2 regions of the Stenotrophomonas tuberculopleuritidis genome follow, and region 1 is predicted to be linked to the other one. Evidence: predicted binding sites of a transcription regulator. Region 1 holds the regulator's gene; the other holds the start of a gene.

What was found. Region 1 encodes FliA, which starts transcription of late flagellar genes. Its sites were predicted from a motif close to TAAAGTTTNNCNNNCNNNGGCCGATAA; they were not measured.
Region 2: the regulator FliA is predicted to act here: its motif matches at 3,400-3,426, upstream of Q5Z10_RS13145 (methyl-accepting chemotaxis protein).

What each region holds. Positions count from the first base shown of each region.
Region 1 covers NZ_CP130831.1:2,269,694-2,276,989, forward strand. The annotation lists gene Q5Z10_RS10705 (flagellar motor protein) at 1-477, opposite strand, end outside; gene Q5Z10_RS10710 (chemotaxis protein CheA) at 604-2,433, opposite strand; gene Q5Z10_RS10715 (protein phosphatase CheZ) at 2,436-3,041, opposite strand; gene cheY (chemotaxis response regulator CheY) at 3,041-3,433, opposite strand; gene Q5Z10_RS10725 (RNA polymerase sigma factor FliA) at 3,491-4,234, opposite strand; gene Q5Z10_RS10730 (MinD/ParA family ATP-binding protein) at 4,231-5,118, opposite strand; gene flhF (flagellar biosynthesis GTPase FlhF) at 5,105-6,754, opposite strand; gene flhA (flagellar biosynthesis protein FlhA) at 6,900-7,296, opposite strand, start outside.
Region 2 covers NZ_CP130831.1:2,808,103-2,815,398, reverse strand. The annotation lists gene Q5Z10_RS13165 (PAS domain S-box protein) at 1-1,488, shown strand, start outside; gene Q5Z10_RS13160 (hypothetical protein) at 1,549-1,818, shown strand; gene Q5Z10_RS13155 (putative quinol monooxygenase) at 1,815-2,105, opposite strand; gene Q5Z10_RS13150 (DUF5694 domain-containing protein) at 2,143-3,231, opposite strand; gene Q5Z10_RS13145 (methyl-accepting chemotaxis protein) at 3,658-5,499, shown strand; tRNA gene Q5Z10_RS13140 (tRNA-Leu) at 5,609-5,694, opposite strand; gene Q5Z10_RS13135 (response regulator) at 5,831-6,214, shown strand; gene Q5Z10_RS13130 (SOS response-associated peptidase family protein) at 6,280-7,236, opposite strand.

The DNA of each region.
Region 1 (7,296 bases):
GATGATGCCCAGCGTGGGCGCGTAGATGCCCATCGCCTCGAACACCTTGGCCCCGGCCTGGTCCTGGTGTTCCTGGCTGCTCAGCTCGATTTCCAGCATGTGCCGGATCGATTCGGGCTCCACGCCATCGACCAGCAGCTGCAGCCCCTTGCGCAGGAACGGGTCCTGCTGCGCCTCCACCTGTGCTTCCAGGCCCAGCAGGCCCTGGCGGCGGGCGATGTTGCTCCATTCCACGATCTGCTGGATCAGCTCGCGGCGGTCGCTGTGCGGCGGGCGCACGACCCAGCGCACGATCCTGAAGGCATGCTTGAACACCGCCGGGGCCGTGTGCAGCAGGATGGCGGCGATGGTGCCGACGATGACGATCACGAACGCAGCAGGCGACCACAGCGAGGCCAGGCCGGCGCCCTTGAGGATGCTGCCACCGACCAGCGAGGCCAGGGCGAGGAAAAGTCCAATGAGGCTGAGTCTATCCATGGGTCCGGTATCGGCGTGTATGAATGGGACTTGAGACACCGGTAGATCGCGTACAGACGGTGGTCACAGTTTTCGGGTCGCCGGCAAGGGCAACGCCAGGCAGCGCCGGGCCATGCCCGGCGGGATTCATCTCAGCCCGTCCACATCGAGGATCAGCGCCATGCGGCCGTCGCCGATCAGGGTGGCGCCGGCGTAGCCGCGCAGGCCGCGCAGCGCCTTCGGCAGCGGCTTGATGACCACTTCCTCGCGGCCGCGCACCTGGTCCACGACCAGGCCGAAACGCGCTTCACCGGCCTGCAGCACCACGATGGTCAGCAGCGACGAGGCGGCGGGCGTCACATCCAGCCATTGCCGCAGGTCCACCAGCGGCAGGGTGTGCGAGCGGCGGTCCAGCACGGCACGGCCGTCGAACCAGCCCAGCGAGGTGCGCGGCGCGTGCAGCACTTCCATCACGCGCGCCAGCGGCAGCGCGTAGACATCCTCGCCGGCCTGCACCAGCAGGGTGGGCAGGATCGCCAGGGTCAGCGGCACGCGGATCAGGAAGCGGCTGCCGCGGCCCAGTTCGGACTGGATCTGGATCTGGCCGCTCAGCTCGCGGATGCGCGACTGCACCACGTCCATGCCGACGCCACGGCCGGAGATGTCGGTGACCTGCGCCTTGGTCGAGAAGCCCGGCAGGAACACCAGGTGCAGGCATTCCTCGCTGCTCAGGCGGGCGGCCGCTTCCGGATCGATCAGGCCCTTCTCGCGCGCCTTCGCGCGCAGCTTTTCCGGATCGATGCCGGCGCCGTCATCCTGTACTTCGATGCTGACATAGTCGCCTTCCTGCTGCGCCGACAGGCGCACGTGGCCCATCCGCGGCTTGCCCTGCGCCTCGCGCAGGTCGGGCATTTCCACGCCATGGTCGATCGCGTTGCGTACCAGGTGCACCAGCGGGTCGGCCAGCGCTTCGACCAGATTGCGGTCGAGCTCGGTCTCGGCACCGATCAGCTCCAGGTCCACTTCCTTCTTGAGCGACCGCGCAACGTCGCGGGCCACCTTCGGGAACCGCGAGAACACCTTGCCGACCGGTTGCATGCGGGTCCGCATCACCGCCGACTGCAGCCGTGCGGTGGCGATGTCCAGGGTGGACACCGCACGATCCAGCTCTTCGTCGCGCAGGCGCGTGCGCAGGGTCTTCAGGCGGTTGCGGGACAGCACCAGCTCGCCGATCAGGTTGACGATGGCATCCAGGCGCTTGGTGTCCACGCGCACGGTGTGCTCGGCTTCGGCAACCGGCTTGTTGGCCGCCGGCCGCGCGGCCGCTGCCGCCGGCGCTGCAGGTCGCGGCGCCGCTGCGACCGGCGCCGGCGCAGGAACCGCGCTGGCGCCCGGGGCGGCGCCGCCGTGAAGCTGGTCGAGCAGGGCTTCGAACTCGTCCTCGCTGATCATGTCGTCGGCCTTCTTCGCCGCCGGCGCCACCGTGGTCGGCGCCTTGCCGCCATGCAACTGGTCGAGCAGGGCCTCGAATTCGTCGTCGGTGATCAGGTCGCCGGTGCCGGCCGCTGCCGGCGCCACCGCTGGCGCCGCCGCGGCGCCGCCCTGCACGTCGAACTGGGCGACCAGTTCCGGCGGGGCGTAGCCCGGTTCGCTGCCGGAGGACACCGCATCGAGCATCGACTGCAGGTAATCCAGCGATTGCTGGGCCGCATCGAAATGATGGGCCTGCAGCACGGCCTGGCCGGCGCGCGCGGCGCCCAGCGCCTCTTCGGCGGCGTGGCACAGTTCGACCATCGCGGTGATGCCGAGGAAGCCCGCGCCGCCCTTCAGCGTGTGGTATCCGCGGAAGACCGCGTTGAGCTGTTCGTTGTCCTGCGGTGCCTGTTCCAGCGACACCAGCTGTTCGCCGAGGCGATCCAGGATTTCCTGTGCCTCGATGATGAAATCGGCAGTGATGTCGTCGGCTACCGCGCCCATGGTTACAGCCCCAGATCCGACAACAGGTCGTCGGCGTCGTTCTGCGAGACCGCGTGGCGGTCCAGTCCCTTCAGTGCCGGCCCGGCCAGTTCCGGGGCGGTGCGATGCTGTTCCGGCGGCAGCCCGAGCGCGCCGAAACCTTCGTGCACGCGGCGGACAATGCCCACCACGCGGCGGATGATCTGCCCGGTCAGGTCCTGGTAGCTCTGGGTCAGGGCGATCTCGGTGAGGTTGTGGCGGATGCGCTCAAGCTGTGCATCCTGGCCCGGCTGCAGGCCATCGGCGCGCAGCTGCTCGGTCAGGCTGCGGCATTCCTCGGCCAGGTCCAGGGTGCGATGGGTGGCCTGTTCGGTCATTGCCACCACGTGATCCAGCCGTGCGCAGGCGTCGTCCAGTTCGCCGGCTTCGTCGGGCACGGTCGGCAGCTCGCCCAGGGCCTGGCCCAGTTCGCGCGCCAGCCGCGAAAGGCCGCTCATCATCGGCTGGGTGCGTGCCGCCACCAGACCGTCGATGCGCTGGCGCCAGGCCGCTTCGTCGCCGGATTCCAGCGCGTCCAGGGCTTCCTGCAGGCGCTGGGCGAGGGCATTCTTGTCGACCGTGGTATCCATCAGGCGCTGGCCGCCAGGCGTTCGAAGATCTTGCCCAGCTTTTCTTCCAGGGTCTGCGCGGTGAACGGCTTGATGATGTAGCCGTTCACGCCGTTCTGCGCGGCTTCGATGATCTGCTCGCGCTTGGCTTCGGCGGTGACCATCAGCACCGGCAGGGTCTTCAGCTTGGCATCGGCACGGATCGCCTTGAGCAGTTCGATGCCGGTCATCACCGGCATGTTCCAGTCGGTGACCACGAAGTCGAACGGCTGGCTCTGCAGCAACGACAGCGCGGCATGCCCGTCCTCGGCTTCGGCGGTGTTGGTGAAGCCCAGATCGCCCAGCAGGTTCTTGACGATACGACGCATGGTCGAGAAATCGTCGACGATCAGGATGCGCATGTTCTTGTTCAAAGCAGAGTTCCTTTGTTGTTCAGCTCTCGAGCCCGGCGTCGGCCATCTCGAGCATGTTCATTGTTCAAGGCCGGCATCGGCGGCCTCGAAAATCTTCAACCGGCCACGCAGGCGCAGCACTGCCTGGCCGTGGATCTGGCAGACCCGCGATTCGCTCACCCCGAGCACGGCACCGATCTCCTTCAGGTTCAGTTCCTGCTCGTAATAGAGCGACAGCACCAGCTGCTCGCGCTCGGGCAGGTGGCCGATGGCCTTGCCCAGCTCGCGACCGAACTCGCCGCGCTCCAGCACCTGCTGCGGGGTCGGGCCGCCCTGGGCGACGGTATCCAGCTCGCCCTGGTCTTCGATGCGCGATTCCAGGCTCAGTACCTGGCCGCGCGAGGCATCCTCCATCAGCCGCAGGTACTCCGGCAGCGGCATGTCCATGGCTGCGGCCACCTCGGTCGCGCTGGCGGCGCGCCCGGTGCTCTGCTCCAGCCGGCGGATGGTCGCTGCCGCATCGCGGGCGCGACGGTGCACCGAACGCGGCACCCAGTCGCCACGGCGGATCTCGTCGATCATCGAACCGCGGATGCGGATCGACGCATAGGTCTCGAACGAGGCGCCCTGGTCGGCGTCGTAACTGCGCGAGGCTTCGATCAGGCCCATCATGCCGGCCTGGATCAGATCGTCCACCTCGACACTGGCCGGCAGTCGTGCGGCCAGGTGGTGGGCGATGCGCCGCACCAGGTCCGAATGCTGGGCGATGACCTCGTTCGCCGCCGAGCGCTGGACTTCCCTGTACTGGGCGGCGCCTTTCATGCGGCCACCCCACGCTGCTTGAGAATGCGTTCGAGGAAGAACTCGACGCCACCACGGGGTTCGGTCGGGGCCTGCCAGCGGGCGGTGCGGCGGGCGATCTCGGTGATCGCCAGCGCGGCCGGGCTGGACGGGTAGGCCTTCACCACCGGCTGCTGGCGCTGCACCGACAGGCGCAGCCAGTCATCCTGCGGCACGCAGCCCAGGTAGTTCAGCGAGACATCGGCCAGGAACTTCTCGCAGACGCGGGTCAGCTTCTCATACAGCACGCGCCCTTCGTTGGGGTCGCGCACCATGTTGGCCACCACCTGGATGCGGTCCACGCCGCGTTCGCGCGACAGCACCTTGATCAGCGCGTAGGCGTCGGTGATCGAGGCCGGCTCGTCGCAGACCACCACCACGGTGTCCTGCGCGGCCTGGCAGAAGGTCAGCACGCCGTCATTGATGCCGGCGGCGGTGTCCACCACCATGATGTCCAGCTCGCGTTCCAGTTCGGAGAACACGTTGACCAGGCCGACGTGCTCGGCCGGGGCCAGTTCGGCCATGTGCCGGCGACCGGACGCGGCCGGCACCACCAGCACGCCGTTGGGGCCCTCGATGATCACATCGTCCAGGCTGCAGCGTCCGGCGACCAGGTCGGCCAGGGTGTTGGTGGGGTTCAGGCCCAGGATCACATCGATGTTGGCCAGGCCCAGGTCGGCGTCGAGCAGCAGCGTGCGCTTGCCCATGCCGGCCAGCGCCACGGCCAGGTTGGCCGACACGTTGGTCTTGCCCACGCCGCCCTTGCCGCCGGTCACGGCGATCGTGCGCACAGGGCCCAGCGGCTCGCTGCGGGTGGCCGACAGCGGGAAGGTGGTGGTCAGCTTGGCGTACTCACGCGACGGCATGGTTCAACTCCGGGTTGCAGGGCATATCGGCCGCGCGGCGCAAATCTTCAAGGCGAAGTACAAGATTGGCTGCACTGGCGCGGTGCAGGTCGTCCGGGACGTCCTGGCCGTCGGTCACCCAGGTGATCGGCAGCTTGTGGTCCACCGCCACCGACAGGGCGTTGCCGAAGCGGCCGGTCTCGTCCAGCTTGCTCAGCACCAGGCCCTGCAGGTTGGCCGCGCCGAAGCGGCGCACCACCTCGTCCATGTCGCCGAAGCTGGTGTTGGCCGGCAGTACCAGCAGGGTGCGGACCTGGCGGGCCGCGCGCAGCCACTGCAGCTGGGCAGCCAGCGCGCGGTCGCGCGGGCCGAGGCCGGCGGTGTCGATCAGCACCAGCTTGTAGTCCTTCAGGCGTTCCAGCAGCTGGTCCAGGTCGGTGCCGCTGTTGGCCTCGTGCACCGCGATGCCGAGCTGGCGGCCGTAACCGTACAGCTGTTCGCGGGCGCCGATGCGCAGGGTATCGGTGGTGACCAGCGCGACATCGCGGGCGGCATGGGCTTCGGCGAAGCGCGAGGCCAGCTTGGCGATGGTGGTGGTCTTGCCGGCACCGGTGGGGCCGACCAGGGCGATGACGCCGCCTTCTTCCATCGGATCGACCGGCGCGATCGGCAGCTTGCGCGAGATCAGCCCCAGCATCAGGCCGCGGCCACGGTGGGCCTCGGTCTCCGGCGGAATCTGCATGGCCACGTCGCGGGCGATGCCGGCGTCGAAGCCGTACTCGTCCATCAGGTCCAGCGCGGTGGCGCGCACCGGGCAGCCACGCAGGCGCTCGTCGGTGAAGCGGTTCATCTCGCGCTCGATCACCTGGCGCATGCCGGCCACTTCCTGGCGCAGGTGGCGGATCTCGGCGTCATCCGGCGCGACCAGGGTCAATGCGGGGGCCACGGCCAGGGCCGGCAGCGGCGCCGGCGCGGCCTCGACCGCAGCGGCGGCGACCGTGGCGGCAGCGACCGGCACCGTCTCCAGGTCCGGCGCCGGCGCAGCAGCGGCTGCCATGGCCATCGGCAACGGCGGCGGTGCAGCGGCGATCGGTGCGGCGGTGTCTTCCAGCGGCGGATCGATCTGGAAACGGGCGCGGTTGATAGCGGCCGGCGCGACCGTCGCAGCGGCGGCCGGCGGGGCCACGATGGCCTCGGCGAACGGCGCGAAGATCTGTTCGGGCAGCGTCGATTCATTGACGGCGGCGCGGGCCAGGGTGGCGGCAAAGCCGGTGCTGCCGCGGGTCGGCACGATCTCGTCGGCGCTGTCCAGGGTGCGGCCGGTGGCGCCCACCGCGGCGCGGGCGAGGGCGGCGACCGCCGACGTGGTCGCGGCGACCGGCTCGGCGGCGGGGGTGCTGCTGCGGCGGCGGGTGACGGCAGCGATCACGGCATCGGCAGCGGTGCGCGGCTTCGGCGGCGGCGGCGGGGCCACCTCGCGGCGCGAGGCTTCCAGGGCGCGCTGCACGGCGCTCTCATCGTAGTTGGCGGCAGCGACGATCTCGATGCCTTCCTCGATCCGGCGGTTGGACAGGATCACGGCGTCGGGGCCGTGCTCCTTGCGCACCAGGTTCATGGCCGAACGCATGTCGGCGGCGACGAATCGTTTGATTTTCATGCTGTGGTCACGGGACGAAGTCGGCGGAGTGGCGGTCGGAGAACGCGGGTGGTCGGTGGTCTGCACGGTTCGGGTTCCCCTTGGAATCTGTCGGTTGCTGCGTTGTGGAGGTGGTGTCTGTTTTCTGGCGCGTCGGGAGGCGGCGTCAGCTGATCGTTCCGACCAGCTTCAGGCGCTTGTCTTCCGGCACCTCGCTGTAGGCCAGGACCGACAGCGACGGGACGCTGTGGCGGACCAGGCGGGCCAGCGCGGAACGCACCGGGCCCGGCACCAGCACCACCGCCGGCTCGTTCCTGGCTTCCTGCTTGCTGACACATTCGGCCAGGCTCTGGTGCAGTCGCTCAGCGAGTCCGGGTTCCAGCGCGGCGCCGTTGCCCTGCGTGGACTCCTGCAAGACACGTTCCAATTGCGGGTTGAGGGTGAACACCGGCAGCTCCGCCGACATTCCGGCGATCTCCTGCACGATGAAGCGGCCCAGCGCGGTGCGCACCGCCGCGGTCAGCGTGGCCGGGTCCTGGCTGTGCGCGGCGTGTTCGACCAGC
Region 2 (7,296 bases), 540 kb from region 1:
CAGACCTATTCGCGGCAATGGACGCTGTTGCGCAAGGATGGGCAGCGTCGCCAGGTACGCCTGTCGATCAGTCGCATGGACGGTACCGAGGGCGAGCGCATCGGCTATGTGGGCATGGCCATCGATATCACCGAGATCCTGCAGGCCCGTGCAGAAGCGCGGTTGTCCGCAGAGAAATTCGCGGGCGCGTTCACCTCGGCGGCACTGGGCATGGCGCTGGTGTCGCTGGAAGGGCGTTGGCTGGACGTCAATGAAGCCCTGTGCCGCATTCTCGGTTACCCGCGCGAGGAACTGCTGCAGGTCGACTTCCAGCGGCTGACCCACCCGGCCGACCTGCAGACCGACCTGGCGCTGGTGGAGGACCTGCTGGCGGGCCGGCGCAGTCACTACCACCTGGAGAAGCGCTATATCGGCCGCGACGGCAACGTCATCTGGGCGCGCCTGTCGGTGTCGCTGGTGCGCAACGAGTGTGGCGAGCCGCTGCATTTCGTGTCACAGATCCAGGACGTCAGCGCCCAGCGCAGCAGCGAGCAGCGCCTGTATGAAAGCGAACAGCGCAGCCGCATCACCCTGGATGCGGTGACCGACCTGGTGCTCAGTGTCGCGCTTGACGGCCGTATCGAATATGCCAACGCCGCTGCCGTGCGCCTGCTTGCCGGCGACGGCGCGCTGTCGCTGGCGGGTCACCATGTCCAGGACGTGCTGGCGCTGACCACCGAATACGCGCCGCAGTCGCAGCTGGATGTGGACGTGCTGCTGGACCCGGACGGCAACGCGGTGGACCTGCATGCGGACCTGCTGCTGCGGATGGGCGCAGCGACCGTGCCGGTGGACCTCACACGTGCATGGCTGCGCGATGATGAAGGGCACGTGCGCGGCGCGGTCTGGGTGTTGCGCGATGACACCCAGCAGCGTGCCCGCCAGCGCGAGGCGCGGCATCTGGCGGAAATGGATCCGCTGACCGAGCTGAGCAACCGCCGTGGCTTCGAGGCGCACCTGCAGCAGGCGATCACCCGCGTCGAACGTACCGGCCAGGCGGCGTCCCTGATGTACATCGACCTGGACCGGTTCAAGCCGGTCAACGACACCTGGGGCCACCTCGCCGGGGACGCAGTGCTGTGGGCCGTGGCCAGCGTACTGCGGCATGGCGTGCGCGATTCGGACGTGGTTGCGCGCCTCGGTGGCGACGAGTTCGCGGTGATCCTGTCCGGCTGCACGCCGCGGCGCGCGGCCCGCATCGGCGGAGAACTGCTGCATACCCTGTCCAGCCTGTCCATTCCCTGGGACCAGCACCGTCTGCGGATCGGCGCGAGCATCGGCATCGCAGCACTGGCTGCAGGCATGAGCGTCGACCAGGCCGTCGCCGCCGCGGACGCGCAGTGCTACCGGGCAAAAGCCATGGGCCGCAACAACGTGCAGGTGCAGGGCGAGAGCGGAGAGCTGCCCGGCGACGCCGCCGCGGACGGCAGCGACGTTGGTACCGGCTGATCTCAGCCTGTGAGAGCGGGGCGGCGAATACTGCGGCCGTGCCCACTACAGGAGAATGCGATGACCTACTGGAATGCGGAAGCCATTCGCGCCTATGCGCCGGCTGCGGTGGGCTGGTGCCTGGCCGCCTGCGGCTGGCTGCGATGGGAGCAGCTGCGTACCGATCAGCAGGCGCAGTCGCTGCTGCCGGTGCTGCAGTGGGGCGTGACGGTGATGCTGCTGGCCACGCTGGGCGGCATCGTTGCCATCAGCGTGATGCGGTGGCGCGCCGGGCGGCAGGCCACCCGGGAGCACCGACCGCACCCGCCAAGATCGCCACCGCGCCGCTAAAGCGCGGCCGGGTCCATCAGCAGGAACGTGCCGGGCCTGCGCTGGTGTGCATCGATCAGCGGCACCAGACGACGGAAGTGCTCGGTGGCACAGTGCGCATCCAGCGCCGCACGGTCCGGCCAGTGTTCGATGAAGATGAAGTGGCCGGGATCCTTCTGGTCGACGAACAGATCGTAGGCGATGCACAACGGCTCGCGACGGGTCTGCGCCACCAGCTCGCGGTACAGCGGCATCACCGCGTCCACGGCGTCAGGATGGATGAAGTCCTCGGCGATCACCTTGAGCATGACGGTCCCTGCTGCGGAAACGCACATGGTAGCGGCGTCAGCGCAGTACCTGTTCGGCATCCACCAGCTGCACGTCGTGCATCTGGTTGAGGTAGGCCTCGTAGTAGCCCTTGTGCGAAGCGCCGACGATGGCAAGCAGGCGCGTGCCCGGACGCAGCCCCAGCACGTCGCGGATGTTGGCAACCATGCGCAGGTTGCGGGTTTCCCAGTAGGCAACGTAGTTGCGGCCGAAGGCCTTCTGCGAAGGCTCGACCAGCGCTGCGCCGAAGTCCGCCCGGTAGGACTGCAGCCCGACGTCCGGGCGGTTGTAGTCCCGATACAGGGCCATCAGCCCATCCGGCTCGCCGAGCCTGGCGAGCAGCTGTTCGTCCGTGTGCCGGCGCGCGTTCGCATGGGGGTTGTCCCAGGCCTTCTTCATCACGGCGGCGATCGCCTGCTCATCCTCCGCAGGGGTAGGTGAATCGGCGGTGTGGTCGTCGACGGACCACAGCCGTTCCAGGCCCAGGCGGGCGGCGAGCACTGCGGCCAGCAGGGTGGTTTCATTGCGACGGGTCAGGCCCTTGTCGAGGATGCCGACCAGTGCCTCATCCAGGCCGTCACCGGCGATGCGGGCATCGGCGGGCAGGCGCAGCCATTGCACCTGCGCCGAGCCGCGCTCGCCGGCCGCGAGGAACACCGCCGCCAGATGGCGCCGCTGCGCGGCCGTGGGCGCTGCCGGCCAGGTGGCCAGCAACCGTTCCATTTCGACGCTGGCGGCGGCGACGTCCAGGCCGGTCGCTGCGCGGGCCGCATCGGTGTTGAAGCAGTACGAGGCAATGCTGTCGGCATAGCGCGCCGGATGACGGCGCATGAAGTCGCACTGCACGCCGGACACGTCCTCGGTGGCGATCGCTTCAGGACGCCAGCGTGCCAGGCGTTGCAGCAGGGGTTCCAGCAGCGCTGGCTGGAAGGTGTCCGGCAGCCCCGACAGATGCATCGTTCCCAGCACCAGCACCTCGTTGGCGCGGCCGGCGGGCGGGCCCTTCAACTGGTCAGGCTGGAAACTGGGCCGGAATCCGCTGTCACTGGCCAGCGCCGCAGCGCTGAACAGGCCGAGGATGAGGATGGTGCCCGCGCGACGAAGCATGCTGCCTCCTGGGGTTGGGGTTGTGCTGCAGCGTCGGATGCTGCAGCGCCGGGAGCGCCGACGGATGTCCCGTTGGTCATTGCAACCTTCCGCGTGCCTGTTGCATCCCGGCCAGGCAACCCGGACCGGGCCGCCGGGGTTGGCGCTGGCGCCGATGAGGCGCCGCGCTAAAGGTGGCGCCAGGCAGGCCGATAGCTGATCAGGATCCGCACCCGCACCACCGACGGACCTCGAGGCTGCCCCCGATGGGCGGCCCGTGCTGTGTGCTCCGCCGCTGTTGGATGACGATCGCAGCTGCCTCAATGCTTCCTGCCAGTCGCTCGAGTGACGCCGCCCCCGGGCGTCTGTACGTCCAGGCAATTGATGTTGCCGCCGGGCATCCCGCCCGTCGGGTCGCAACCACTACCGGACACCGAGGATCAGACGATGCTTATTCCCGGCTTCACGGCAGGCGCACAGGCGCCGGCCGACGTGCTCACCCGTTGGTCGCCCTGGCGCGCGCTGCTGGGCGCGCTGGGCTCGCCGCGCAGTGCGGTGGCGCTGGCCGCCGACACCCGCCGCCATGCCGAGCTGGAGGCGCAGGTCGCCGCCCTGCACCGCGTGCAGGCGGTCATCGAATTCGCCCTGGATGGCACCATCCTGCAGGCCAACGACAATTTCCTGCAGGCGCTGGGATATCGCCTGGATGAGATCCAGGGCAAGCACCATTCGCTGTTCGTCGATCCCGAGCAGGCGCGCAGCGCCGACTACCGCGAGTTCTGGGCGCGGCTGGGCCGGGGTGAATTCGATGCCGGGCAGTACCGCCGGTTCGGCAAGGGCGGCCGCGAGATCTGGATCCAGGCGTCCTACAACCCGGTGCTGGACCCGCAGGGACGGCCCTACAAGGTCGTCAAGTTCGCCACCGACATCACCGCGCAGAGGCAGCAGGCTGCGGAGTCGGCCGGCCAGCTGGCTGCCATCGACAAGTCGCAGGCGGTGATCGAATTCAGCATGGACGGGCGCATCCTCGCCGCCAATGCCAACTTCCTCGCCGTCACCGGGTACACGCTGGACGAGGTGCGTGGTCAGCATCATTCGCTGTTCGTGGAGCCCGAGTACCGGAGCAGTGCGGGGTATCGGCAGTTCTGGGAAAAGCTTGGCCGCGGCGAGTACGACGCCGGCCAGTATCGGCGGCTGGGCAAAGCGGGCCGCGAGGTGTGGATCCAGGCCTCGTACAACCCGATCCTGGACGCCAATGGACGGCCGTTCAAGGTGGTCAAGTACGCCACCGACATCACCGCACAGGTGCATGCAAGCCAGGCCATGCAGCAGGCGGTGGCGCAGACCCGCGAAGTGGTGGCGGCGGCGAAGGAGGGCGACCTGACCCACCGCATCGCGATGACCGACAAGAGCGGGCCGATCGCCGAGCTGTGTGGCGGGGTCAACGCACTGGTCGAAGCGATGGCCGGCATCATCGGCCAGATCAAGTTCGCCGCCGACACGATTGCGGTGGGAGCGACCGAGATTGCCCAGGGCAACAGCGACCTGTCGCAGCGTACCGAGCAGCAGGCCGCTTCACTGGAAGAGACCGCCGTGTCGATGAAGGGGCTGGCCGAGACCGTGCAGCGCACCGCGACCAATGCGCGCCAGGCCAGTCAACTGGCGGGGGGAGCTGCCGAGGTGGCCGCGCGCGGTGGCCAGGTGGTGCACGAAGTGGTCGCCACGATGGCGGTGATCAATGCCTCCTCGCGGCGCATCGTCGACATCATCGGCGTGATCGATGGCATCGCCTTCCAGACCAACATCCTGGCGTTGAACGCGGCGGTGGAAGCCGCACGCGCCGGTGAGCACGGGCGTGGCTTTGCCGTGGTCGCCACCGAGATCCGCGAACTGTCGCAGCGCTCGGCCGGCGCGGCCAAGGAAATCAAGCAGCTGATCGACGCGTCGGTGGCCAATGTCGGGGCGGGTACCGCGCAGGTCGAAAGCGCTGGCCGGACCATGGACGAGATCGTGGTCGATGTGCGCCGCGTCAGCGACCTGGTGACCGAGATCAGCACCGCGGCCCAGCAGCAGAGCGATGACATCCAGCAGATGAACCAGGCCGTGGACCTGATCGACCAGGGGACGCAGCAGAATGCCGCGCTGGTGGAGGAAGCGTCGGCCGCGGCCCGCAGCATGGAGGAACAGTCCTCGGAGCTGCTGCGGACCGTCGCCGGATTCCGCGTGCAGGCCGGGGCCGGGGCAGGGCACGGCTCCGGCAGTCACGCGCCGGCGTTGCGGGTGGTGTAGCAGCCCGGGGAACGCGCGCCGGCCGGGCTGGCCAGTGGCGATGGCATCGGTTGCGCCAAGGCCAGCGTGAAAACGACAAAGGCCAGGTCGGGGACCTGGCCTTGATCGATGGTGCCGGTGAAAGGACTCGAACCTTCATGGGGTTGCCCCCGGCTGATTTTGAGTCAGCTGCGTATACCATTCCGCCACACCGGCAGCAGCGGGCTAGTGTACCCGACGCTGCACGGCGTTGATAGAGGCCCAGGCTGCCTGCGGCGGGTAGGGGCGCTGTCGGTATCAGCCTGGCGCTGGCTATACTGGAAGGGCTTAACAGGCGCGGGAGCGAAAGCCGATGTCAGCGTTGCAGGACCTGCGGGTGCTGGTAGTTGAAAACGACGAGATGAGCGCGGCGCTGCTGCAGATGCAGCTGGTGCACTCCGGTGCCCGGGTCGTGGGGCTGGCGGCGTCGGTCGCCGAGGCGCTGCGCCTGCTCGAACAGACGACGCCGGACGTTGCCCTGCTGGACTATCGCTTGGCCCGCAATGAAACCAGCGAGCCGGTTGCGGCGGCGCTCGGTGCGCGCAAGGTGCCGTTCGTGCTGGCCACGGGCATGACCGCCGATCAGTTGCCGCTGGCGATGCAGTCGGGCGTGCTGCTGGTCAAGCCGTACCTGTCCGCGGACCTGAGCAGGGCGCTGGTTCGCGCGGTCGGTCGTTCCAGGGCCGATGTGACCTGATCCGGGGCCGGGCCCGGCGCGCTGCGATCGCGTCATGGCGGCAGGCCAGCCAGGGCCAGCGCGACTCAGGCGGCCTCTTCATGGACGTAGCGGATATCCTCGCGATCGTCGAGGATGGCGTACTGCGCCGCCAGGTTGTCCGGGTCCGGGTTCAGCCATGCATCCAGATGCTCGGCGCGGATCGGCAGCACGCCGCGGTCATGCCCGGCGGCGGCGACATCGGCCGGCGGTGTGTCGGTGATGGTCGCAAACGAGAGCAGGTGTCCTTCGGGGCCCTCCCATTCGGCCCACAGGCAGGCCAGCAGCAGGTCGCGCGGCGGATCGGGACGGAACTCCAGCACCCTGTCCTGCGCCTTTTCCCCGGGCTCCAACGTGCGCCCGGCACTGGCGTGGCGCGGTACATGCTCGTAGAAGGCGCGCACCACCACCACGCCATGGTGCAGCCCGAACGCCCCGCGCCAATAGCCTTCCAGGCTGTCGCGGCGTGCGTTGTAGGTGCCTGGATAGAGCACATCGTTGCGGGCCGGTGCGTCCGGCAGGCGGCACTGGTAGCGCATCGGCCGGATCACCCGCTGCCCGTTCTCGCTGACCATCACCGGCGCGTAGGTCCCGGGGAAAATGCGGTTGTCGCGGGGCAGCAGCTGCTCGCGGTGCAGATCGTCCAGCCGTGCCTGGGCGCGTTCGATCCGGTTGCCGGCAATGCGCAGGTCGTTGCGCGCCTTCTGTGTGGGGCGGGTGGCCAGGGTGGCGCTGGCGATATCGCGCCGCTCCACCTGGCGGGCCAGTTCGGCCTGCAGTGCCAGCCGTTCCTGCGCGTGCCATTGCTGGATCTTCGCCACGATGTCGCGGCCCAGTTCGGTGCGCGCGCCGGCAAAGCCATCGTCCATGGCCTTCGGCGTCTTCGGCCGCTTCTTGCCGGGATCGTGGGCGTACAGTTCGGCGAAATCCTGCAGGGACAGCACCGCGCCGAACTCACGGACCAGTTTGGCGTAGTCGGCACGGATCAGGGCGGAGTAGCACATCGATGGGCAACCGGTGCGTGGGTCGCAGCAACTGCGGCGTAGATGCGGCAGGATAGCCCG